3 regions of the Kitasatospora hibisci genome follow, and region 2 is predicted to be linked to each of the others. Evidence: riboswitches for the same ligand, from Rfam matches in the RefSeq annotation. Region 2 holds a riboswitch; each other region holds the start of a gene.

Region 1 (7,755 bases), 4.7 Mb from region 2:
GTCTGGGCCGCACCGACGGCACCATCGACTTCTGGTTCGACGGTGTGAAGCAGACCTTCACCACCGGCTCCGGCACCTTCAAGGGCACCACCTGGGACGGGAACCGCAACTACCTCAAGTGGGGTTCGTACCACCTCTCCTCGGGGGACGCGACCAACACCTTCACCAGCCCGGTCATGGCGACCACCCTGGAGGCCGCCACCGCCGGCTCGTGAGGAGCAGCGGCCCGACGGACCGGCCGGGGGCGCCGGCGGCCCCGGTTCCGCCCCGGCCACTGCCCCCGGACCGGTGGCGCGCCCGGGCCGCGACGCGCTGTCATGAACCATGCATCTCACCCGACCTGGGGAACAGGCCATCCCCGCAGAGACCAACAGCCTCGTCGGACGGAGCCGTGAACTCGCCCGGGCCCGCCGCTTACTCACCCGGTCACGGCTGGTCACCGTCACCGGACCGGCCGGGATCGGCAAGACCCGCCTCGCCCTGCGCACCGCCCGGGACCTGCAACCCGCGTTCCCGGACGGCACCCGCCTGATCGACCTCGCCCTCCTCCAGGACGGCGACCGGCTCGCCCAGACCCTCGGCCTGGCCCTCGGCGTCGACCACGAGGCGACGACCCCCGACCCGCTCACGCCGCTCGTCCGCCACCTCGCCGACCGGCACCTGCTCCTGGTCCTCGACAACTGCGAACACCTCACCGAGCAGTGCGCACCGCTGATCCACACCCTGCTCACCACGGCTCCCGGTCTCCGGGTCCTGGCCACCAGCCGCCACCGGCTCGGCGTCTACGGGGAGCACATCCTCGACCTCCCACCCCTGGCCACCCCCGACGCCGAGCACCTCCCGCGGCCCGACGCCCTGACCCGCTACGCCGCGGTCCGGCTCTTCGTGCACAGGGCGCGGGCGGTCCTCGGCGGATTCCCGCACGGCGAGGACGAGTGGACCGCCGCCGGTCACATCTGCGCCCGGCTCGACGGCATCCCGCTGGCCATCGAACTGGCGGCGTCATGGATGCGCGTCCTTCCGGTCCGGCAGATCCTGGACCGGCTCGACGCCTGCCCGCACCTGCCCACACCGACCGGCGGGGCCGTGCCGGAGCGGCACCGCACCCTCCACGCGGCGATCGACTCCAGCCACCACCTCTGCACGCCCCGCGAACGGCACCTGTGGACCGCCCTGTCCGTCTTCCGCGGCGGCTTCGACCTCGCCGCGGCCGAGGCGGTCTGCCACGGCGAGGACCTGCCGCGCCACGCGGTGCTCCGCACACTCGCCGCACTCATGGACAAGTCCGTCCTGACGCGCGAACAGCACTCCGGGGAGCCCCGCTACCGGATGCTGGAGACACTCCGCCACTACGGCCTCGCCCGGCTGCGCGAGCAAGGACGCGAGGCGGACACCCGGCGGCGCCACCGCGACCACTACCGCGACCTCGCCGCCCGCGCCGAAGCCGACTGGTTCAGCCCCCGGCAGAGCGCCTGGTTCGCCCGTCTGCGCCAGGACCACGCCAACATCCGCTCCGCCGTCGAGTTCGGCCTCACCTCACCCACCGAGGCCCAGGGGGCGCTCGAACTCGTCGCCGCCCTCTGGAGCCACCGGTTCGGGCACGGCTGTCTGGAGGAGGAACGGCACTGGCTCGACCGCACCCTCGTCCTCGGCACCACGCCGACCCCCGCCAGGGCCAAGGCCCTCTGGGCCGACGGCTGGCTCGCCCTCCTGCGCGGCGACGCCCCGACCGCCGCCGTGCGCCTCGCCGAGTGCCGGGCCATCGCCGACCGCGTCGACCACGGCCCCACCCACGCCCTCGCCGACCAGCTCGCCGGCCTGAGCGCGCTGTTCCGGGACGACTTCGCCCAGGCCGTCGAGCTCCTGCACCGCGCCCTCGACCACCACACCGCGACGGGCGACCCGGGAGCGCAGTGGACCACACTCTTCCTGCTGGCCGTCGCCTGCACCCTGGCCGCGGACCCCCGCGCCCGCCACTACGCGGACCGGGGCCTGGCGCTCTGCGACACCCACCACGCCCAGTGGTCCCGCCGGTACGCCCTGTGGGTCATCGGGCTGCAGCGCTGGCTCGTGGCCGATCTCGACGGCGCCCGCGCCGCGCTGAAGGACGCCCTGCGGGTGGAGGAACCCGGACACAACCTCTTCGCCACGGCCCAGACCCTGGAGGTTCTCGCCTGGACCGCCGCGCAGGCCGGCTCGGCCGGCGACGGCGCCGTGCTGCTGGGGGCGGCCCAGGCGGTGTGGGAGCGGATCGGCGTCGTGCCCCGCGCGCTCGGCCGCCTCCTGAACCACCGCGACGCCTGCCGCACTCTCCTGCGCCGGCACCTCGCCGAGGAGCAGCTGGCGGGGGCCGAGCGAACCGGCGCCGAGATGTCCCTGGCGCAGGCGGTCGCCTTCGCCCTGGACCGGGAGCCGGCCCCGCCCGCCGAGGTCGCGCCCGGCCGTTCGCCCTTGACCGCCCGGGAACAGCAGGTCGTCGACCTCCTGACCGAGGGGCTGACGGACAAGCAGATCGCCGCCCGGCTGGTCCTGTCTCCGCGGACCGTCGAGGGCCACGTCCAGCGCGTCATGACCAAGCTCCACGTCAGCTCCCGGCTCCAGATCGCGGCCTGGGCCTTCGGCCTTCGGGCCGCCCCCCGCTGAACCCCCGGCCACCGCCTCCGGGCCCCGCCCCGGGGGCCACCGCCCCCGGCGCCGCGGTGCACCGGCCCGACCGGTCGCGTGGTTGTACGCGACCGGTCGGGCGGGGGCGAGCACGTGGTTCCACGCTGTCGCGCACCGGCCCACTGCCCCGAAGCTTGCTGCGACACGCCGGCCCACGAACCGAGCCCAGCCCCCACGCGCGCCCCGCACAACAGTGCGGCGGCACGCCCAGCGGGCCGGCGGAGTCACCCCCACCCTCACTCCCGGGACCACCCCAGTGCCCGGGACACACCTCTGGAGCCGCTGTGCACACGCGCCGCCGCACCTCCCGCCTCCTCGCGCCACTGACCGTGGCCGCGCTGGCCCTGCCACTGGCCCTCGCCGCCACCCCGGCACGGGCCGACGGTCCCACGGCGGGCAGTCCCGCCGCCCCGAGTCCCGCCGCCGTGAGCAGTACGGCCGCCAACCCCACGGCCGCCGTCGCCATGGGCGACAGCTACATCTCCGGCGAAGCCGGTCGCTGGAAGGGCAACAGCCTCACCACCTCCACGAGCCGCGCCGGAACCGACCGGGCCTGGACAGGCAGCGCCTACGACCCGTCCCGGGTCTACGGGGCCAGCGCCGGCAACGGCTGCGACCGCTCGGACGTCGCCGAGATCCGCCGCGCCCCCACCACCGCGCAGTACCAGATCAACCTGGCCTGCTCGGGCGCCACCTCCGTGAACATCCCCCGTGCGGCCAGCGGCGGGCAGTCCTACAAGGGCGAGGCCCCGCAGGCCGACCAGCTCGCCCAGGTCGCCCGCGACTACAACGTCAAGCTCATCTCACTCTCGATAGGCGGCAACGACCTCGGCTTCGCCGACGTCATCGTCTCCTGCGTCGAGGACTACGAGATCTGGAACTCCTACTGCCACGACGACCAGCAGGAGGCCGTCGACTCCCGGATGGCCGGGGCCATGGCCGGCGTCGCCAAGTCGATCGACGAGATCCGTGCCGTCATGACCCAGGCCGGCCAGGCCCCCGACAGCTACCGGATCGTCCTCCAGTCGTACCCGTCCCCGATTCCGCGCAGCTCCGAGAACCGCTACCCCGAGAGCGGCTGGAGCCGGACCAGCACCGGCGGCTGCCCGTTCTGGAACCAGGACGCCGACTGGGCCCGGGACCGTCTGGTCCCGCAGATCTCCGACCGGCTCGCGCGCGTCGCCGCCGCGAAGGGCGTGCAGTTCCTCGACCTCCGGGACATGCTCCAGGGTCGTGAGGTCTGCTCCACCGCGACCCGCCTGGCCACGCCCAGCAGCCCGCCCACCGCGACCGGGAGCGAGTGGGCCCGCTTCCTCGACTTCGGCGTCACCGTCCAGGGCACCATCGAGGAGTCGTTCCACCCCAACTACTACGGCCAGCAGGCCCTCGGGCGCTGCCTGACCCTGCTGGACGCCAAGGGGAGCGGCAACTGGTCCTGCCGCAACACGGCCGGCCGCGACTCCACCGGCATGTACCTCACCGCCCGGTAGCCGGCCCGGCAGCCGGCTCGGTGGCGCCGGCACCGCGACGGGCCGCTCCTGCCTGCCCCGGCCGGGAGGAGCGGCCCGTCGCCGGTGAGAGGCGACAGGCCCCCTTGGCGGGTCGCCCGGGAAATCTTGTATGGTGCTTGGCGAATCATCCAGAGGGGTGGAGGGACCGGCCCTACGAAGCCCCGGCAACTCCCCGGTCGACTCGGCGTCCGAAGTACGCGCCGCGCCGTCCGGGATCAGTGCCAACTCCGGCCTGTCGCCAATGTGGCGCGGGAAAGATGAGGAGACACGGTGCTCTCTGTGCTGTCCTTCGCCCGGGCGCTTCCCGCCCCGGCCCTTCCGCGTACCCGTCTCGTGCCCGGCGCAGGCAATCGGCCGACTTCTCCGGCCTGCCCTCGCTGACCACCCCCGCTCCCCACGGGGGGCGTCCGCGAGTGAAGCCCTGCTGCTGCTCGCGGGATCTGAGACGGAGTACCCATCCATGGAGAACACGAGCGGCGTCGGCGTGCTCGACAAGGTCACCTCGATCCTCGGCACCCTGGAGGCCGGTCCCGCCACCCTGGCCGGACTCGTCACCGCCACCGGCCTGGCACGTCCCACCGCCCACCGGCTCGCCGTCGCACTCGAACAGCACCGACTGGTCGCGCGGGACATGCAGGGCCGGTTCATGCTCGGCCCGCGACTCACCGAGCTCTCGGCGGCCGCCGGCGAGGACCGCCTGCTGGCGGCCGCCGGACCGGTCCTCACCCACCTGCGCGACGTCACCGGCGAGAGCGCCCAGCTCTACCGCCGACAGGGCGAGATCCGGATCTGCGTGGCCGCCGTCGAGCGCCTCTCAGGGCTGCGCGACACCGTCCCCGTTGGAGTCACCCTCCCCATGAAGGTCGGATCCGCGGCCCAGATCCTGCTCGCCTGGGAGGAGCCCGAGCGCCTGCACCGCGGCCTGCAGGGCGCCCGTTTCACCGCGACCGCCCTCAGCGGTGTACGGCGCCGCGGCTGGGCCCAGTCCATCGGTGAGCGCGAGCTCGGGGTCGCCTCCGTCTCCGCACCCGTCCGCGGCCCGTCCAACCGGGTCGTGGCCGCCGTCTCGGTCTCCGGCCCGATCGAACGGCTCACCCGCCACCCCGGCGCTCACCTCTCCCAGGCCGTCGTCGAGGCGGCCGCCCGCCTCACCGAAGCCCTGAGCCACTCCTGATCGGCCGGCATCCTCGTCGCGACGCAGCTCCTTGCCGAGCGGTGGGACGGGCGGTTTGTCTCCTGCGCCGAGTAGGAGTAATCTCGCCCAGTCGCTCGGCAGGGAGCACCGGACACGCAATGGCGCGGACGGTCCCGGGGCGGCCGATCCCTTGAAACACCATTCCTTCCCTTCCGGGGCCGGGTCGCGTCTTGTCGCGCTCCTGTTCGGGTCGGGGTCTATTCGGTGTGTGCGTTTATGGGGATTGCGGCCGGATTCGCCTTTCGGGGCGGGGGTCGGCTAGAGTTTGGAACGTCGGACGGGGCGAACAGCCGCAGAAGACGCGGTGAGTTGGATGAACGAAGCCCCGGAAAACGGAGCGGAAATCGTCTGATAAGCTGGAAACACGAAAGAACGAAGCGCCCGGAGGGCCGGTGTGAGAGCCGCCTGAAGGAAGTGTCCGTTCCTTGAGAACTCAACAGCGTGCCAAAAGTCAACGCCAGATATGTTGACATCCCCGGCCTCGGATCATCCGGGGTTGGAGATTCCTTTTGAAATAACACTAGCGAGGACGCAGTGCGCGGGGCCGCCCTATTCCGGTGGTTGCCGTGCCGCTCAACGCGGGTGTTTCGCCCGATTACGGGCAAGCATTCACGGAGAGTTTGATCCTGGCTCAGGACGAACGCTGGCGGCGTGCTTAACACATGCAAGTCGAACGGTGAAGCCCTTCGGGGTGGATCAGTGGCGAACGGGTGAGTAACACGTGGGCAATCTGCCCTGCACTCTGGGACAAGCCCTGGAAACGGGGTCTAATACCGGATATGACCTTCCTCCGCATGGGGGTTGGTGGAAAGCTCCGGCGGTGCAGGATGAGCCCGCGGCCTATCAGCTTGTTGGTGGGGTAATGGCCTACCAAGGCGACGACGGGTAGCCGGCCTGAGAGGGCGACCGGCCACACTGGGACTGAGACACGGCCCAGACTCCTACGGGAGGCAGCAGTGGGGAATATTGCACAATGGGCGAAAGCCTGATGCAGCGACGCCGCGTGAGGGATGACGGCCTTCGGGTTGTAAACCTCTTTCAGCAGGGAAGAAGCGCAAGTGACGGTACCTGCAGAAGAAGCACCGGCTAACTACGTGCCAGCAGCCGCGGTAATACGTAGGGTGCGAGCGTTGTCCGGAATTATTGGGCGTAAAGAGCTCGTAGGCGGCCTGTCGCGTCGGATGTGAAAGCCCGGGGCTTAACCCCGGGTCTGCATTCGATACGGGCAGGCTAGAGTGTGGTAGGGGAGATCGGAATTCCTGGTGTAGCGGTGAAATGCGCAGATATCAGGAGGAACACCGGTGGCGAAGGCGGATCTCTGGGCCATTACTGACGCTGAGGAGCGAAAGCGTGGGGAGCGAACAGGATTAGATACCCTGGTAGTCCACGCCGTAAACGTTGGGAACTAGGTGTTGGCGACATTCCACGTCGTCGGTGCCGCAGCTAACGCATTAAGTTCCCCGCCTGGGGAGTACGGCCGCAAGGCTAAAACTCAAAGGAATTGACGGGGGCCCGCACAAGCAGCGGAGCATGTGGCTTAATTCGACGCAACGCGAAGAACCTTACCAAGGCTTGACATATGCCGGAAACGTCTAGAGATAGGCGCCCCCTTGTGGTCGGTATACAGGTGGTGCATGGTTGTCGTCAGCTCGTGTCGTGAGATGTTGGGTTAAGTCCCGCAACGAGCGCAACCCTTGTTCTGTGTTGCCAGCGAGTAATGTCGGGGACTCACAGGAGACTGCCGGGGTCAACTCGGAGGAAGGTGGGGACGACGTCAAATCATCATGCCCCTTATGTCTTGGGCTGCACACGTGCTACAATGGTCGGTACAAAGGGCTGCGATGCCGCGAGGCGGAGCGAATCCCAAAAAGCCGGCCTCAGTTCGGATTGGGGTCTGCAACTCGACCCCATGAAGTTGGAGTTGCTAGTAATCGCAGATCAGCATGCTGCGGTGAATACGTTCCCGGGCCTTGTACACACCGCCCGTCACGTCACGAAAGTCGGTAACACCCGAAGCCGGTGGCCTAACCCGTAAGGGGAGGAGCCGTCGAAGGTGGGACCAGCGATTGGGACGAAGTCGTAACAAGGTAGCCGTACCGGAAGGTGCGGCTGGATCACCTCCTTTCTAAGGAGCACATAGCAGCTTCGGGCGAATGTCCCGGAGTGCTCGCTCATGGGTGGAACGTTGACTATTCGGCACAGTTCAGACGATGTCTCCTAGTACTGCTTCGGCGTGGAAGAGAGGTCATGGTGTGGGTGTGTCGGGCACGTTGTTGGGTCCTGAGGGAACGGCTGTATGGTCGTTGCTTCAGAGTTGCCGGTCTCACTGAAGAGGTGCCTTCGGGTTCTTGGAGGTGGGTGACTGGTCGTTGTTTGAGAACTGCA
Region 2 (7,755 bases):
CGATGGCGTGAACTCCGGCCGCCCGCCATGACTTCACGAGATCGCCACACCCCGGCAAACCGGGCGCCGACCAGGTGTCACGTACGTCCGCCCGGTCACAGCGGAAGCCTACGGCCGAGCCAGCCGATTCAGCAGCAGCACCGACGCGACGGGGCGCGCGCCCGCCTTCCGCACGCCCTCCGCGACCTCCCGGTCGGTGGAGACCACCACCACCGGACGGCCCTGCGGCTCGGCCCGCACCAGGCGGCGGATCAGCTCGTCCGCGGTCTCCCCGGTCCGGCTGAAGCGCACCCGGACGCCGCGCGGCGGCGCCATGATCACCGGTACGTCCAGGTCCTGCCCGTCGAACACGCAGGTGACCTCCGCCTGCGTGCGCTGTGCCAGCATCGCCAGACCGCCCAGCAGCCGGATCCGCTGCTGCTCCAGGGGCAGCGTCGGATAGCCGGTCTTGGTCACGTTGTAGCCGTCCACCACCAGGTGCACCTGCGGGATCGCCAGCAGCTGGTCCAGCAGCGCCGGATCGTCCTCGGCCAGGGCGCGCCGGGCCACGTCGTGCGGCGAGGCCGACCCCGGCACCACCGCCTCCACCAGGTCCGCCGGGCGGATCTGGGAGACCGGCAGCGCAAGCTCCCGCTGCAGCCCCTGCGCCGACTGCAGGACGGTGTCCAGCAGCAGCCGCAGCCGCATGTCCTCGACGCTGCGCCCCTCGCGGGCCGAACGGCGCCCCTGCTCCACGGTGGTCTCCAGCTCGGAGATCCGGTGCCGCAGCCGGCGCGCCTCGCTCTCGGCCGCGCTGCGCTCGGCGGCGGCCTGCGCCTTCAGCGCCTCCAGTTCGGCCGAGACCCGACGGGTCTCGGCCTGCGCCCGGCGGGTGTCGCTCTCCAGCGACCGCACCTTCCGCCGCAGCGAGTCGCCCTCCTTGCGGACGTCGTCCGACTCGGCCCGGTGCCGGTCCAGGTCGGCCCGGGCGGCGGCCCGCAGCTCGGCCAGCTCCGCCTGCAGCTTCTCCACCAGCTGGGCCGCCTCCGCCGCCGCACCCTCGGCGCCGGCGCGTTCGGCCTCCTCACCGGCCTCGGCCACCAGCCGGCTCCAGCCCGCCGAACGGACCAGGTAGGCCGCGGCGGCGACGTCCATCGGGTCGGCGGCCGCGGGGACGGTGCCCGACTCCAGGGCCCGGACGAGGTCGGGCTGGCCCAGCCGCAGCCGGTCCGCTATCCGCACCCGGAAGGCCGGCTCGGACTCCAGCGCAGCGGCCAGCGCGGTGGCCGCGTACTTGGCCCGCCGGGCCGGGGTGAACTTGGCGTACTGGCGCAGCGACTGCGGCAGGTCGCCCGGGGGCAGCCCGCCGAGCGCGTCGGCGGCGAGGCCGACCACCCGGCGGCGCACGCCCTCGGGCAGCGGCCGGTCGAGCTGCTCGGCGGCGCGGCCTGCCGCCGGCTCCTCGCCGGGCTCCTCACCGGCGGCCGGCCCGGCCGGGGCCGCGGTTGCGGACGGGGCGGCCGCGGTCTCGGCCGCGTCCGGCGCCTGCGCGTCCACAGCGGGCTGCCGCCCCTGCGGCCCCGCGGGCTCGTTCGCTGCGTCCACCACGTCCTCGGCTCCGATCCTGGTCCAGCGGGTACGGCCGACCGCGGCCGTCCCCGTCGTCACGCTCCGTGCGCTCCGCCTGTCATTGTCCCGTGCGGCGGACGGCCCTGCCGCCCACCGCACGGTCCGGCATCAGCCCTGCTCGGCGCCCTCGGACGGCGCCGTGTCCTCAGCGCCCGGGCGGGCCACCAGTTCGACCTGGTCCACCGCGTTGCACCAGCGACAGCGCACCGACTCGACGGTCTCGTTGTGCACCTCGGTCTCCTCCACCTCGGACTCGCCGGCGAGGTCGAAGTGGAGGAACTCGGTCACCCGCAGCGACCGGGTCACGTCGAAGCGGGTGAGGTTGCCGCAGAGCGTGCAGCGCCAACGGGTCTCGGGCGTCAGAGCGGGGACGGTCATCGGGGATCCTCTCGGGTGGTCCCTGGATGGGCTCAGGCGCTCCCCCCGGAGCCCCGGCATCGGCGGCGGGAGGCGGGAATGCCCGCCCCAAGCCTATTGCCTGGGGCGACCACCGCGGCCACCGGTCAGGGCGTTCCGCAGTTAGCCCACCTGCCGCACGCCCGGTGTCACCGGTGCCCGGCGGAGGGATGCTTGGCCGCATGGCGATCCCGGTCCTCGACCACACCGGTGCGCGGGGCGGTCGCCCGGCCGCGGCGGTCCCGGCCGTCAGTTACGCCCTGATCGCACTCAACGTCCTGGTCTTCCTGCTCGGCCCGGCGGCCGGCATCAACCCCCTGTACGGCCGCGGGCAGGCCCGGGTCTGCGCCGAGCAGCGGTACGAGCAGCGCTGGGGAGCCGTCCCCGCCGAACTGCTGGCCGGCCGGCCGCTGACCGCCGAACAGCTGGCGCAGGCCCCCGACCCGGTGCCCGGCTGCCCGGCCGCCCCGACGCCGGGCAAGCACCCGGCGCTCTCGGTGCTCAGCGCGCTCTTCCTGCACGCCGGCTGGCTGCACCTGCTGGGCAACCTGCTCTTCCTCTACGTCTTCGGCCCCACCGTCGAGGAGCGGGTCGGCCGGACCCGGTTCGCCCTCTTCTACCTGGCGGCCGGCTCGCTGGCGACGTACGGGTTCGCGCTGGCCGAGGCGCACGCGCCGGACTCCACCCGGGTCCTGATCGGTGCCTCGGGGGCGATCTCGGCCGTGCTCGGCGCCTACCTGCGGCTGAACCCGCGGGCCCGGGTCACCACGCTCGTCCCGCTGCTGCTCTTCCTGCCGCTGCGGTTCCCGGCCTGGGTGGTGCTCGGGCTCTGGTTCGTTCTCCAGTGGTGGTCGGTGAACGCGGCCGGGTCCGCGGGCACCTCCCAACCGCCGGACTGGGGGAGGGTGGCCTACCTGGTGCACGTGATCGGCTTCGCGGCCGGCTTCCTCTACGCCTGCACGCTCGCCACCCGTCTCCCGCGACGCCCTGGCTGACGCCCGATACCCTGGCGGCACCTCACAAAGGAGCCGGAACAGTGATCACCGCCATCGTCCTGATCAAGACCAGCGTCGACCGCATCCCGGAGATCGCCGAGGCGATCGCGGCCATCGAGGGCGTCAGCGAGGTCTACTCGGTCACGGGCGGCTACGACCTGGTGGCGATGGTGCGGGTGCGCCGCCACGACGACCTGGCCGAGGTCATCCCCGGCCGGCTGAACAAGGTCCCGGGCGTGGCCCACACCGAGACCCAGATCGCCTTCCGCACGTACTCCCAGCACGACCTGGAGGCCGCCTTCGCGCTCGGCCTGGACGAGTAGTCCCCGCCCGTGCCGCTCAGGGCCGGCTCAGCCCGCGCGCCGGCCCCGGTCGACCTGCACCGACGCGACGCAGCGGCCGCCCTCGTTGCGGTAGGTCCACGCCGCGCCGTCCGTGACCAGCTCGCGGACGGCGGCCAGGAACCGCTCGACGTGCTCGTCCGGGGTACCGGCGCCGAAGCTGACCCGGATCGCGTTCAGGCTCCGCTCACCCGGCAGCGACGGCTCGGGGGCACCGCACTCCGACGGTGCCACGTCCTCGTCGCCGAGCAGCGTGCGCACCAGCGGGTGCGCACAGAAGAGGCCGTCGCGCACCCCGATGCCGTACTCGGCGGAGAGCGCGGCCGAGAAGTGCGAGCTGTTCCAGCCCTCGACGACGAAGGAGAGGACGCCCACCCGGGCGGAGTCGGCGCCGAACAGGTTCAGCACCTTCACCTGCGGGATCCCGGCCAGGCCTGCCGTGAGCCGGGCGACCAGCTGCTGCTCGCGGGCCTCCAGCGCGTCCCAGCCCGCCTCGGCGAGCGCCCGGCAGGCAGAGGCGATGGCGTAGGCGCCGATCACGTTCGGCGAGCCGGCCTCGTGCCGGGCCGGGCCGGTGTGCCACTGCACGGCGACCGAGCCGTCGGTCTCCCGGGCGACCGTCCGGGTCGCGCCGCCGCCGGCCAGGTAGGGCTCGGCCGCGTCCAGCCAGTCGGCGCGGCCGGCCAGCACCCCGGCACCGAACGGCGCGTAGATCTTGTGGCCGGAGAAGGCGATCCAGTCCACGTCCAGCTCCCGGACCGAGACCCGGTGGTGCGGGGCGAGCTGGGCGGCGTCCAGCACCACCCGGGCGCCGTACCGGTGGGCGGTCCGGGTCAGCTCGGCGACCGGCCAGAGCTCGCCGGTGACGTTCGAGGCCCCGGTGACGCAGAGCAGCTTGGGCCCCTCGGGCGCCGCGGCCAGCGCGGTGTCCAGGGCGGCGACCGCCTCGGCCCGCGAGCGAGGGGCTCGCAGGTAGGTGACGGCCAGCCCGGCGTGGGCCCACGGCAGCAGTGAGGCATGGTGCTCGGTCTCGAAGGCGAAGACCCGGGTACCCGCCGGAACGGCACCGGCCAGCAGGTTGAGCGAGTCGGTGGTGGCCCGGGTGAAGACCACCTGGTCGCCCTCGCGCAGGTCCAGGAACTCGGCGACGGTGCGGCGGCTCTGCTCGAACAGGTCGGTGGAGAGCTGGGAGAGGTAGCCGGCGCCGCGGTGCACGCTGCCGTAGTAGGGAGCGTAGGCGGCGACGTCGTCCCAGACCCGCTGCAGCGCCGGGGAGCTGGCGGCGTAGTCGAGCGCGGCGTACTCGACCTTCGCACCGTCGGCGAGCGGGACCTGCACGTCGCGGCCGAGGACGGCGAGCGGGGCACGGAGTTCGGTGGAGACGAGGGACACGGGTGCACTCCTTCACGGGGTGAGGACCCCGGGGTGCATGCCGTCCGGCGTCCGCGCTTGCCCCGCGGACGGATCGCCACGGAGCCCGGTCCTCACCCAGGGCACCCCGCCACGGACGGAGGGTTGCCGGACAGCAAGCTGGGGCTTCGCGCTGTCACTCATGACCTGGCCAGGACTCTAGGTCGCGCCCGCCGGGGCGGTCAAACGGCATTCCGCCATCCGGACAGCGCGAGGGGCCCGCGGGAACGCCTCCCCGCGGGCCCCGACTGCCTTCTCACGCCTTGCTGGTGGCCTCCGCCCAGCGCTTCAGCAGATCCTGTGCGGCGCCGGAGTCGATCGCCCGGGCGGCCCGCGCCATGCCCGCCGCGAGCTGCTCGGCGAGCGGCGCGTCGGTGAGGTCGAGCGCCACCAGGGCCGAGGCCGTGTTCAGCAGGACGGCGTCCCGGACCGGCCCGTGCTCGCCCGCCAGCAGCCGGCGGGCCACATCCGCGTTGTACGCCGGGTCGCCGCCGCGCAGCGCCTCGATGCCGACCGGCTCGATGCCGACCGCACGCGGGTCGAAGGTGGTCTCGGTGACCTCGCCGTCGCGGACGACCCAGACCCGCGAGGTGGTGGTGATGGTCAGTTCGTCCAGGCCGTCGTCGCCGCGGAAGACCAGCGCGCGGGCGCCGCGCCCGGCCAGCACGCCGGCGATCAGCCCGGCCAGCCGGGTGTCGAAGCAGCCGACCGCGTGCGCGGTCACCCGCGCCGGGTTGGTCAGCGGGCCGAGGATGTTGAACGCGGTCGGAACGCCGAGGTCGCGCCGGGCGGTCGCGGCGTGCCGCATCGACGGGTGGAAGCGCGCCGCGGAGCAGAAGGTGAGGCCGACCTCCTCGGCCACCTCGGCCACCCGCCGGGCGGACAGGTCGAGGCTGATGCCGAGCTTCTCCAGGACGTCCGAGGAGCCGCTGGCGGAGCTCGCCGCCCGGTTGCCGTGCTTGACCACCTTGGCGCCGGCCGCGGCGGCGACGATCGCGGACATGGTGGAGATGTTCACCGTCTTGGCCCGGTCGCCGCCGGTGCCCACGATGTCCACCGCCGGGCCGGGGATGCTGAGGGGCTCGGCGTGCGCGTACATCGCGTCCACCAGGCCGGTGACCTCTTCCACCGTCTCGCCCTTGGAGCGGAGCGCCACCATGAAGCCGGCCACCTGGGCCGGGGAGGCCTCGCCGCTCATGATCCGGTCCATCGCCCAGGAGGAGGCGGAGCGGTCGAGGTCCTCACCCCTGAGCAGTGCCGACAGGACGTCGGGCCAGGTGCGGACCACCTGCACGGGGTCGTTGCCGCCGTTCGCAGGGTTCACGTTCACCATGGCTGACTCCAGCTGTTGTCGGTTCCCGGAAAGGGATGTCCGTACGGATGGAGCCAGCCTATCGAGCGGCGGGACGCCGAGGTCCCGCCGCCGGACTTCTTCTCTCGTACTGAGACGGCGCCCGCGGGGCGCGGCCTAGCGGACGGCAGGCGCCCGCTTGGCCACCCGGGCCCGCAGCAGCGTGGCGGCGGCCTCCGCGAGCGCCACCGGGTCCACCGGCCGGGAGATCGCGGCGTCGGCCCGGCTCCAGGCGGCCAGCCAGGTGTCCTGCGGCCGGCCGATCAGCACCAGTACCGGCGGGCAGCCGTAGATCTCGTCCTTCAGCTGCCGCCCGAGCCCCAGCCCGCCCGCCGGCACCGCCTCGCCGTCCAGCACGCAGAGGTCGACGCCCCCCTTCTCCAGCGCCTTCAGCACTGCGGGGTGCGTCGCGCACTCCAGGTGGTCCAGCTCCGGAAGGTCCTCGGCGGGCCGGCGGCCGAGGGCCGTCAGCACCTGCTCGCGGGTGTTGCGGTCGTGGCTGTAGACGAGGACGGTCAGCCTCTCGTCGGACTTGTACGCCATGGGCCCTGCTCCCTCACGTGTGATCCGGACCACGTTCACCTCACTCCGGATGCTACTCCCGATCACCCCCCGCCGAGGCCGTCCCGCACGATCCCCCTCAAGCCGCCGCGCCCCCGGCTCACCCTCCCGGAGGACGGCCCGTCACCCCCGCGCACGCAGTCCACCCGTACGGCCGACTGCGGGGCCGCTCCCCTTACTTCCCGGGCCCCTCGCAGCGGTGCAGCGACACGCTGGGCAAGGGGGTCGAAGGGGCCCGCGAAGAACCGTCAGAAAAGGGACACGCCGCTGCTCAGCCGCCGTCCGGAAGCCCCGCCCGGCGCCACCGGGGCATACCGCACGCACCGGACACTCCGAGGGAGACCCCCCGGCGTGAAGACGGAATAAGGGACCGACATAATGTCCGTCGTGGCGACAGCAACAGCAGTAGAAACCGGGCACGCGCACGGATCGGTCAACCGGCCGAACATGGTCAGCGTCGGAACGATCGTCTGGCTCAGTTCCGAGTTGATGTTCTTCGCGGCCCTCTTCGCGATGTACTTCACGCTCCGCTCCGTCAAGGGAGCCGAGTTCTGGACCGAGAAGGCGCACGCCCTCAACGTGCCCTTCTCCTCGGTCAACACCACGATCCTGGTGCTCTCCTCGCTGACCTGCCAGCTCGGCGTCTTCGCCGCCGAGCGCGGGGACGTGAAGAAGCTCCGCTCGTGGTTCGTCATCACCTTCGTGATGGGCGCGATCTTCATCGGCGGCCAGGTCTTCGAGTACACCGAGCTGGTCAAGAAGGACGGCCTCTCGCTGTCCTCCGACCCGTACGGCACGGTGTTCTACCTGACCACCGGCTTCCACGGTCTGCACGTGACGGGTGGTCTGATCGCCTTCCTGCTGGTCCTGGGACGGACGTACGCAGCCAAGCGGTTCACGCACGAGCAGGCCACCGCCGCGATCGTGGTGTCGTACTACTGGCACTTCGTCGACGTCGTGTGGATCGGCCTGTTCGCGACCATCTACCTGATCAAGTAACCAGCTGATCAGGTCGCTGGCCACCGGCGCACGGCCCCGCCCTCACCGGCGACGGGCCGCTTCGTCCGGTGCCGACGCTCCCACCGACCGACCG
Region 3 (7,755 bases), 2.2 Mb from region 2:
GTTCTGCAGCGCGGAGCGGGTGACCTTGGCCGGGTCGATGATGCCCTCGGCGACCAGGTCGACGTACTCGTTGGTGGCGGCGTTCAGGCCGTGACCGGCGGGGAGGTTGCGCACCTTCTCCACCACGACGCCGCCCTCAAGGCCGGCGTTGGTCGCGATCTGCTTGATCGGGGCCTCCAGCGCGACCTTGACGATGTTGGCACCGGTGGCCTCGTCGCCGTCGAGCTCCAGCTTGTCGAAGGCGACACCGGCCTGCAGCAGGGCGACGCCACCACCGGCGACGATGCCCTCCTCGACGGCGGCCTTGGCGTTGCGGACGGCGTCCTCGATGCGGTGCTTGCGCTCCTTGAGCTCCACCTCGGTGGCCGCGCCGGCCTTGATGACGGCCACGCCGCCGGCCAGCTTGGCGAGGCGCTCCTGGAGCTTCTCGCGGTCGTAGTCCGAGTCGCTGTTCTCGATCTCGGCGCGGATCTGGTTCACGCGGCCCGCGACCTGCTCGCTGTCGCCGCCACCGTCGACGATGGTGGTCTCGTCCTTGGTGATGACCACCTTGCGGGCGGTGCCCAGCAGGTCGATGCCGGCGTTCTCCAGCTTGAGGCCGACCTCCTCGGAGATCACGGTGCCACCGGTGAGGATGGCGATGTCGCCGAGCATGGCCTTGCGGCGGTCGCCGAAGCCCGGGGCCTTGACCGCGACGGACTTGAAGGTGCCGCGGATCTTGTTCACGACCAGGGTCGACAGGGCCTCGCCCTCGACGTCCTCGGCGATGATGACGAGCGGCTTGCCGCTCTGCATGACCTTCTCCAGCAGCGGGAGCAGGTCCTTGACCGAGCCGATCTTGGAGTTGGCGATGAGGATGTACGGGTCCTCGAAGGTCGCCTCCATCCGCTCCAGGTCGGTGGCGAAGTAGGCCGAGATGTAGCCCTTGTCGAAGCGCATGCCCTCGGTGAGCTCCAGCTCCAGACCGAAGGTGTTGCTCTCCTCGACGGTGATGACGCCTTCCTTGCCGACCTTGTCCATGGCCTCGGCGATGAGCTCGCCGATCTGGGTGTCGGCGGCGGAGATGGAGGCGGTGGAGGCGATCTGCTCCTTGGTCTCCACGTCCTTGGCCTGGGCCAGCAGCTGGTCGGAGACGGCGGCGACGGCCTTCTCGATGCCGCGCTTCAGGGCCATCGGGTTGGCGCCGGCGGCGACGTTGCGCAGACCCTCGCGGACGAGCGCCTGGGCCAGGACGGTGGCGGTGGTGGTGCCGTCACCCGCGACGTCGTCGGTCTTCTTGGCGACCTCCTTGACGAGCTCCGCGCCGATCTTCTCGTAGGGGTCCTCGAGCTCGATCTCCTTGGCGATGGAGACACCGTCGTTGGTGATCGTGGGGGCGCCCCACTTCTTCTCCAGCACGACGTTGCGACCCTTGGGGCCGAGCGTGACCTTCACTGCGTCGGCGAGCTGGTTCATGCCACGCTCAAGGCCGCGGCGAGCTTCCTCATCAAAGGCGATGATCTTGGCCATCAGAAGTGGTCCTCCGGGACACGGTCGACTGCTCGGACCAAGGGGTGCCCGCGACGGACGGCCCTGGTGTGCGGGGGTCCTTTCCCCTACCGCTCCCGGGGGCCTCACCGACCCGGTCCGCTGTCACTCTCACGCTGTGAGTGCTAACGCCAATGATTAGCACTCCCGGTAGGCGAGTGCAAGCCCAATCGCCAACCCGCGAGCCGCGCTGCACCCCCGCGCCGGGCCCGCGCCGCCCCTCGCGCCGCGAAGCAAGAGGTGCACCAGCCGATGGGCCGAGCCGAACTCCTGGGTGTCGGAAAGGTCAGACCGCCGCGCGGACCATGTCCGCCTGCGGGCCCTTCTGCCCCTGAGAGATCTCGAACTCGACCCGCTGGCCCTCCTCAAGGGTGCGGTAGCCGTCCATCTGGATCGCGCTGTAGTGGACGAAGACGTCCGCACCACCGTCGACCGCGATGAAGCCGTAACCCTTCTCCGCGTTGAACCACTTGACGGTGCCCTGAGCCATTCCGAACTCCCCTAGTGCTGTGCTGGCCCTTCACGCGCCCGCGGGTCTGCGGGTGCGGGTCTGGTTGAGGCCGGCCCGGGGAACCCCCCCTGGGCACAGCCGCGCACGCCGCAATCCCCGCCGAGAGCACCGGACGGCGTCCGGTTCACGGGCGATTGCGTCGACCGCGGCTGAATGTATCCGGACCGACGCCCTCTGCAACAGAGCCAATCGCCGTGAATTCACCGGGCCCGCCAAGGGGCAGATCCGACGGAATCGGGAGGAACGCCGCAATTCGCGCCGGACATAGCGGACGAATTACACAAATCCCCTCAAGAATTCTGACATCGGCCTGACATGTTTCACGGCCGCGGAGCGGCCACCGGTCTCAGCGGCCGGACGGGGAACGGCGGTGCGGGCGCGGACGGATTCGACCACCGGTACGAGGGGAAGGGGAGCCCCGTTCCCGGTCGAGCCACACTCTACTCCGACTGGGACCGTAAATATTCCCGCCAAAATACGGCCGGCCGCCCCGGGTCGGAATTCCGTCCCGGGGCGGCCGGCTCGGCGGTCGGACGGCTCAGCAGCCGCCGGCCACCGCCGGAATGATCGAGACGCTCGCGCCGTCCTTGATCTCGGTGGCCAGGCCCTCCGCGAAACGCACGTCGTCGTCGTTGACGTAGACGTTGACGAAACGGCGCAGCCTGCCGGTGTCGTCCAGGATGCGCGCGGCGATCCCGGCGTGGTTCCGGTCGAGGTCGGCGATGACGTCGCCCAGGGTGGTGCCCTCGGCGCTGACCTCGGCGGCGCCGCCGGTGTAGGTGCGCAGGATGGTCGGGATGCGGACGTTGGCGCTCATGGGGGGCTTCTCCTAGCTGGGGGTGGGTCAGGCGGAGGCGAGGCCGGCGTCGCGGAACGAGGCCAGCGTCGGGCGGATGACGGCGGTCATCCCGGCGTCGGAGACGGCGTCCAGCGTCTTCAGGCCGTCGCCGGTGTTGATCGCGACGGTCTCCTTGGCCGGGTCCAGCTGTCCGGTCTCGACCAGCTTCTTCAGCACGCCGACGGTGACGCCGCCGGCGGTCTCGGCGAAGACGCCCTCGGTGCGGGCCAGCAGCTTGATCGCGGCCACCACCTCGGCGTCCGTCACGTCCTCGACCGCACCGCCGGTGCGCCGGGCGATGTCCAGCACGTACGGACCGTCGGCCGGGTTGCCGATCGCCAGCGACTTGGCGATGGTGTCCGGCTTGACCGGGCGGATCACGTCGTGGCCGGCCTTGAACGCCGCCGACACCGGCGAACAGCCCTCGGCCTGGGCGCCGAAGATCTTGTACGGCCGGTCCTCGACCAGGCCGAGCGCGACCAGCTCCCGCAACCCCTTGTCGATCTTCGTCAGCTGGGAGCCGGAGGCGATCGGGACGACGATCTGCTCCGGCAGGCGCCAGCCCAGCTGCTCGCAGATCTCGTACGCCAGGGTCTTGGAACCCTCGCCGTAGTACGGGCGCAGGTTGACGTTGACGAAGCCCCAGCCCTCGCCGGCCGGGTCGCCGATCAGCTCCGAGCAGAAGCGGTTCACGTCGTCGTAGTTGCCCTCGATGCCGACCAGCTCGCCGCCGTACACACCGGCCATGACGACCTTGCCCTGCTCCAGGTCGTGCGGGATGAACACGCAGGACTTGAAGCCGGCCCGGGCGGCCGCGGCGCCCACCGCGCCGGCCAGGTTGCCGGTCGACGAGCAGGAGAGCGTGGTGAAGCCGAACGCCCGCGCCGCCTCGATCGCGCAGGCGACCACGCGGTCCTTGAACGAGTGGGTCGGGTTGCCGGAGTCGTCCTTGATGTGCAGCTGCGCGGTGAAGCCGAGCTCGCGGCCCAGGTTGTCCGCCTTGACCAGCGGGGTCCAGCCCGGGTTCAGGTTCGGCTTGGCGGCGACGTCGGCCGGCACCGGCAGCAACGGGGCGTAGCGCCAGATCGAGGCCGGGCCGGACTCGATCCGCTTCCGCAGCGCCTCGGCGCCCTCGCTCCCGAAGTCGTACGCGATCTCCAGCGGCCCGAAGCACTCCAGGCAGGCGAAGCTGGGGCCCAGCGGGAAGCGGGTGCCGCACTCGCGACAGGACAGCGCGGCGGCGGGGCCGAGGTCAACGGTGCTGACGGGTGCGGCTGTGTCGATAGCCATGGTGGCGGAGGCCTCTCTCCTCATCTTCCCCGCGGCGCGGTTGCGCCACAGGCCGGAATTGGCACCTGTCCCGCCGGGGCCTGTGACGACAGCCGCGCGAGAAGGTTGCCGGGACGTCAACGGGCCGTTCCCTCAGTCCCTCTGGATGAGCTCTGTGAAGTTGTCGGTCCTGCTCAGCGGCGACCCCGGCGTGCGAAGGTCCGGCCGCTGTACGAAGACTGTATCCGAAGGCGTGAGGCTTGAACGGGACCGTCCGCCACGCGAGATGGCCCGTTCCACCCGACCGCTCCACCCGATCACGCCGAGGAGAGACCCGTGCCCGCCGACCCGACACCCGAGCTCGTCCCGCAGGCGGCGTCCTGGCTGCGCCGCCGCTCGTGGAGCGCGGCCGACCGTCCGGTGCACACCCTGCTGGAGGCCAAGCGGGCCGCCGGCCGCGCGGGCAGCGTCAGCGTCGTCCTGCCCGCACTGGACGAGGAGGCCACGGTCGGCGACATCGTCCGGACGGTCCGCCGGGACCTGATGGAGCGCCTGCCGCTGGTCGACGAGCTCGTCGTGGTCGACTCCGGATCCGCCGACGGCACCGCCGCCGCGGCCGCCGCCGCGGGCGCCCGGGTGGTCCACCGGGACGAGATCCTCCCCCGGGTCCCCGCCGCCCCCGGCAAGGGCGAGGTGCTCTGGCGCTCGCTGCTGGTCACCCGCGGCGAGATCGTCTGCTTCATCGACGCCGACCTGCGCGAGTTCGACCCGGCCTTCGTCTCCGGCATCGTCGGGCCGCTGCTCACCGACCCCGGCGTCCAGCTGGTCAAGGCCATGTACGACCGGCCGCTCGAGGTGACGCCGAGCGACTCCGCCGCGGGGGACACCGCCGTGGTCCCGTCCGGCGGCGGCCGGGTCACGGAGCTGGTCGCCCGCCCCCTGCTGAACCTGCACTGGCCGGAACTCGCCGGTTTCGTCCAGCCGCTCGGCGGCGAGTACGCGGCCCGCCGCTCGCTGCTCGAACGCCTGCCCTTCCCCACCGGCTACGGCGTCGAGCTGGGCCTGCTGGTCGACGCGCTGGAGACCGTCGGCCTGGACGCGCTGGCCCAGGTGGACGTCGGGGTGCGCCACCACCGCCACCAGGACGGCCAGGCCCTCGGCCGGATGGCCGCCACCATCTACCGCACGGCACTCGAACGGCTCGACCGGACGCACCGGCTCAAGGCCTCCGCCGATCTGGTGCACCCGCTGCTCACCCAGTTCACCCGCGATCCGGAGACCAGGGAGTTCACCGCGCACACCCACCCGGTCACGGCCCTGGAGCGGCCCCCGATGCACACCGTCCCCGAGTACGCGGGCCGCCACCTGCCGTGCTGAGGGGTTTGCGGCCCCGGGCCCCCGGCAACCTACCCATCATGGGCGATCTCACGACCGAGCGTTCGAATTCGACCGGCACCGGCACGGCCCCGGTCCTGGTGGCATCCAACCGGGGACCGGTGTCGTTCAGCACCGCGGAGGACGGCACGCTGGACCTCCGCCGGGGCGGCGGGGGCCTGGTCTCCGGGCTCTCCGCGATCGGCGACCCCGACGCCGTCTGGGTCTGTGCGGCCCTCGGCGACGCGGACCGCCGGGCCGCCCGAGCGGCCCCGGACGGCCGCCTCGACCGGGCCGGCCACGACGTCGGCGGGCAGGCCGTCCGGATGCTGGACATAGACCCGGAGACCTTCGCCCGCGCCTACAACGGCGTGGCCAACTCGACCCTCTGGTTCGTCCACCACCTGCTCTACGCCACCCCCACGGCCCCCGCCTTCGACGCCGGCTTCCGCACCGAGTGGCAGGCCTACACCGCCTACAACGCCGCGTTCGCCGAGGCGCTGGCCGCCGAGGCCGCCCCCGGAGCGGCCGTCCTGGTGCAGGACTACCACCTCTCGCTGGCCCCCGCCCTGCTCCGCGCCGCCCGGCCGGACCTGAGGATCGGCCACTTCTCGCACACCCCGTGGGCCCCGCCCGAGTACTTCCGGCTGCTGCCCGACGACGTCGCCGAGGCCGTCCTGACCGGCATCCTCGGCGCCGACCGGGCCGGCTTCCTCACCCGCCGCTGGGCACTCGCCTTCGCCGAGTGCTGCGCCGCGGTGCTCGGCGCCGAGGTCGACCGGGAGGCCCTCACCGTCACCCACGCGGGCCGCACCACCCGCCTCGGCGTCCACGGGCTCGGGGCGGACGCCGACTTCCTGCGCGAGCGCGCCCACCGCCCGGACGTCGAGGAACGGCTCGCCGCGCTGCGCGAGGCCGTCGGCGACCGCCGCGCCGTCGTCCGGGTCGACCGCACCGAGCTGAGCAAGAACATCGTCCGCGGCTTCCAGGCGTACCGGCACCTGCTCCGCACCCGCCCGGAGTGGCAGGACCGCGTCGTCCACATCGCCTTCGCCTACCCCTCGCGAACCGACCTCGCCGAGTACCGCGACTACACCGCGCGGGTCCGGGAGCTGGCCGCGGAGATCAACACCGAGTTCGGCACGGACTCCTGGCAGCCCCTGATCCTGCACGTCGACGACGACTTCCCGCGCTCGCTCGCCGCCTATCGGCTGGCCGACGTCGCCCTGGTCAACCCGATCCGCGACGGCATGAACCTGGTCGCCAAAGAGGTCCCGGTGGTCTCCGACCGGGGCTGCGCGCTCGTCCTCTCCCGCGAGGCCGGCGCCCACGCCGAGCTCGGCGAGGACGCGCTGAGCGTCAACCCCTACGACGTGATCGCCACCTCCGACGCGCTGCACGCCGGGCTCACCATGGCCGCGGACGAGCGCGCCGACCGCACCAAGCGGCTCGCCGCCGCAGCCACCGCGCTGCCTCCCCAGCAGTGGTTCCTCGACCAGTTGGACGCGCTGCGCTGACCGTCGGCGCGGGTCGGCCCGGGTCGGCGCGCGGTTCAGCCCTCCGCGCCGAGCGCCGCACCGAGCGCCGTCAGCAGCTCCACCACGCCGGCCGGGCCCGCCACCACGACGTCGGCCCGGTCGGCGAGCTCCTTCACCGGCGCGTCGCCCACCGTTCCGCTGCAGACCAGCAACCCCGCCAAGCCTTCGCCGCGCAGCCGCTCCACCGCGTCGAAGGCCGCCAGGTCGCCCAGGTCGTCCCCCGCGTACAGCACCGAACGCGCTCCGCGCTCGCGCAGGTAGCCGGTCAGCGCGGCGCCCTTGTCGACGCCCGGCGGACGCAGCTCCAGCACCAGCCGGCCCGGCTCCACCACCAGTCCGTGGGCCTCGGCCAGCGCCCCGACCGGCGCACGCAGCAGCGCCAGCGCCTCCTCGGGCGCCTCCGTGCGCCGCGTGTGCACCGCCAGCGACCGCCCTTTGTCCTCCACCCACGTCCCGGCCGGCGCTCGGGACTCCGCCAGCACCCCGGCCAGCCCGGCCCGTGCCCGCGCGACCCCGGGGTGCACCGGCGGTGCGGTCAGCTCCCCCTCCTCCCAGCGCTCGGCGCCGTAGTGGCCGAGCACCACCACACCGGTGAGCGCGTCCAGGCCGCCGTACTCCACCGCCAGGGCGGCCGGCCGGCCGGTCACCACCACGATCGACCCGACCCGCGGCGCCAGGGCTGCCAGCGCCCGGGCCGC

The links. A riboswitch is a leader RNA that binds a small molecule or an ion and turns the genes downstream of it on or off. The one in region 2 is predicted to bind S-adenosylmethionine.
Region 1: linked by a shared signal. The riboswitch ahead of ACF9IK_RS05115 (IclR family transcriptional regulator) and the one ahead of ACF9IK_RS25915 (aminotransferase class V-fold PLP-dependent enzyme) in region 2 are both predicted to bind S-adenosylmethionine.
Region 3: linked by a shared signal. The riboswitch ahead of thrC (threonine synthase) and the one ahead of ACF9IK_RS25915 (aminotransferase class V-fold PLP-dependent enzyme) in region 2 are both predicted to bind S-adenosylmethionine.

What each region holds. Positions count from the first base shown of each region.
Region 1 covers NZ_CP171642.1:1,179,923-1,187,677, reverse strand. Annotated here, with positions in the region: gene ACF9IK_RS05130 (hypothetical protein) at 1-215, shown strand, start outside; gene ACF9IK_RS05125 (ATP-binding protein) at 325-2,643, shown strand; gene ACF9IK_RS05120 (GDSL-type esterase/lipase family protein) at 2,949-4,154, shown strand; SAM riboswitch class I at 4,297-4,439, shown strand; gene ACF9IK_RS05115 (IclR family transcriptional regulator) at 4,636-5,349, shown strand; rRNA gene ACF9IK_RS05110 (16S ribosomal RNA) at 5,979-7,495, shown strand.
Region 2 covers NZ_CP171642.1:5,914,442-5,922,196, reverse strand. Annotated here, with positions in the region: gene ACF9IK_RS25935 (NYN domain-containing protein) at 109-1,398, opposite strand; gene ACF9IK_RS25930 (hypothetical protein) at 1,717-1,986, opposite strand; gene ACF9IK_RS25925 (rhomboid family intramembrane serine protease) at 2,187-2,999, shown strand; gene ACF9IK_RS25920 (Lrp/AsnC ligand binding domain-containing protein) at 3,041-3,322, shown strand; gene ACF9IK_RS25915 (aminotransferase class V-fold PLP-dependent enzyme) at 3,350-4,732, opposite strand; SAM riboswitch class IV at 4,781-4,898, opposite strand; gene trpD (anthranilate phosphoribosyltransferase) at 5,007-6,083, opposite strand; gene ACF9IK_RS25905 (hypothetical protein) at 6,219-6,644, opposite strand; gene ctaE (aa3-type cytochrome oxidase subunit III) at 7,041-7,661, shown strand.
Region 3 covers NZ_CP171642.1:3,666,446-3,674,200, forward strand. Annotated here, with positions in the region: gene groL (chaperonin GroEL) at 1-1,509, opposite strand, end outside; gene ACF9IK_RS15590 (cold-shock protein) at 1,814-2,017, opposite strand; gene ACF9IK_RS15595 (MoaD/ThiS family protein) at 2,577-2,855, opposite strand; gene thrC (threonine synthase) at 2,883-4,166, opposite strand; SAM riboswitch class I at 4,184-4,318, opposite strand; gene ACF9IK_RS15605 (glucosyl-3-phosphoglycerate synthase) at 4,482-5,522, shown strand; gene ACF9IK_RS15610 (alpha,alpha-trehalose-phosphate synthase (UDP-forming)) at 5,561-7,036, shown strand; gene otsB (trehalose-phosphatase) at 7,072-7,755, opposite strand, start outside.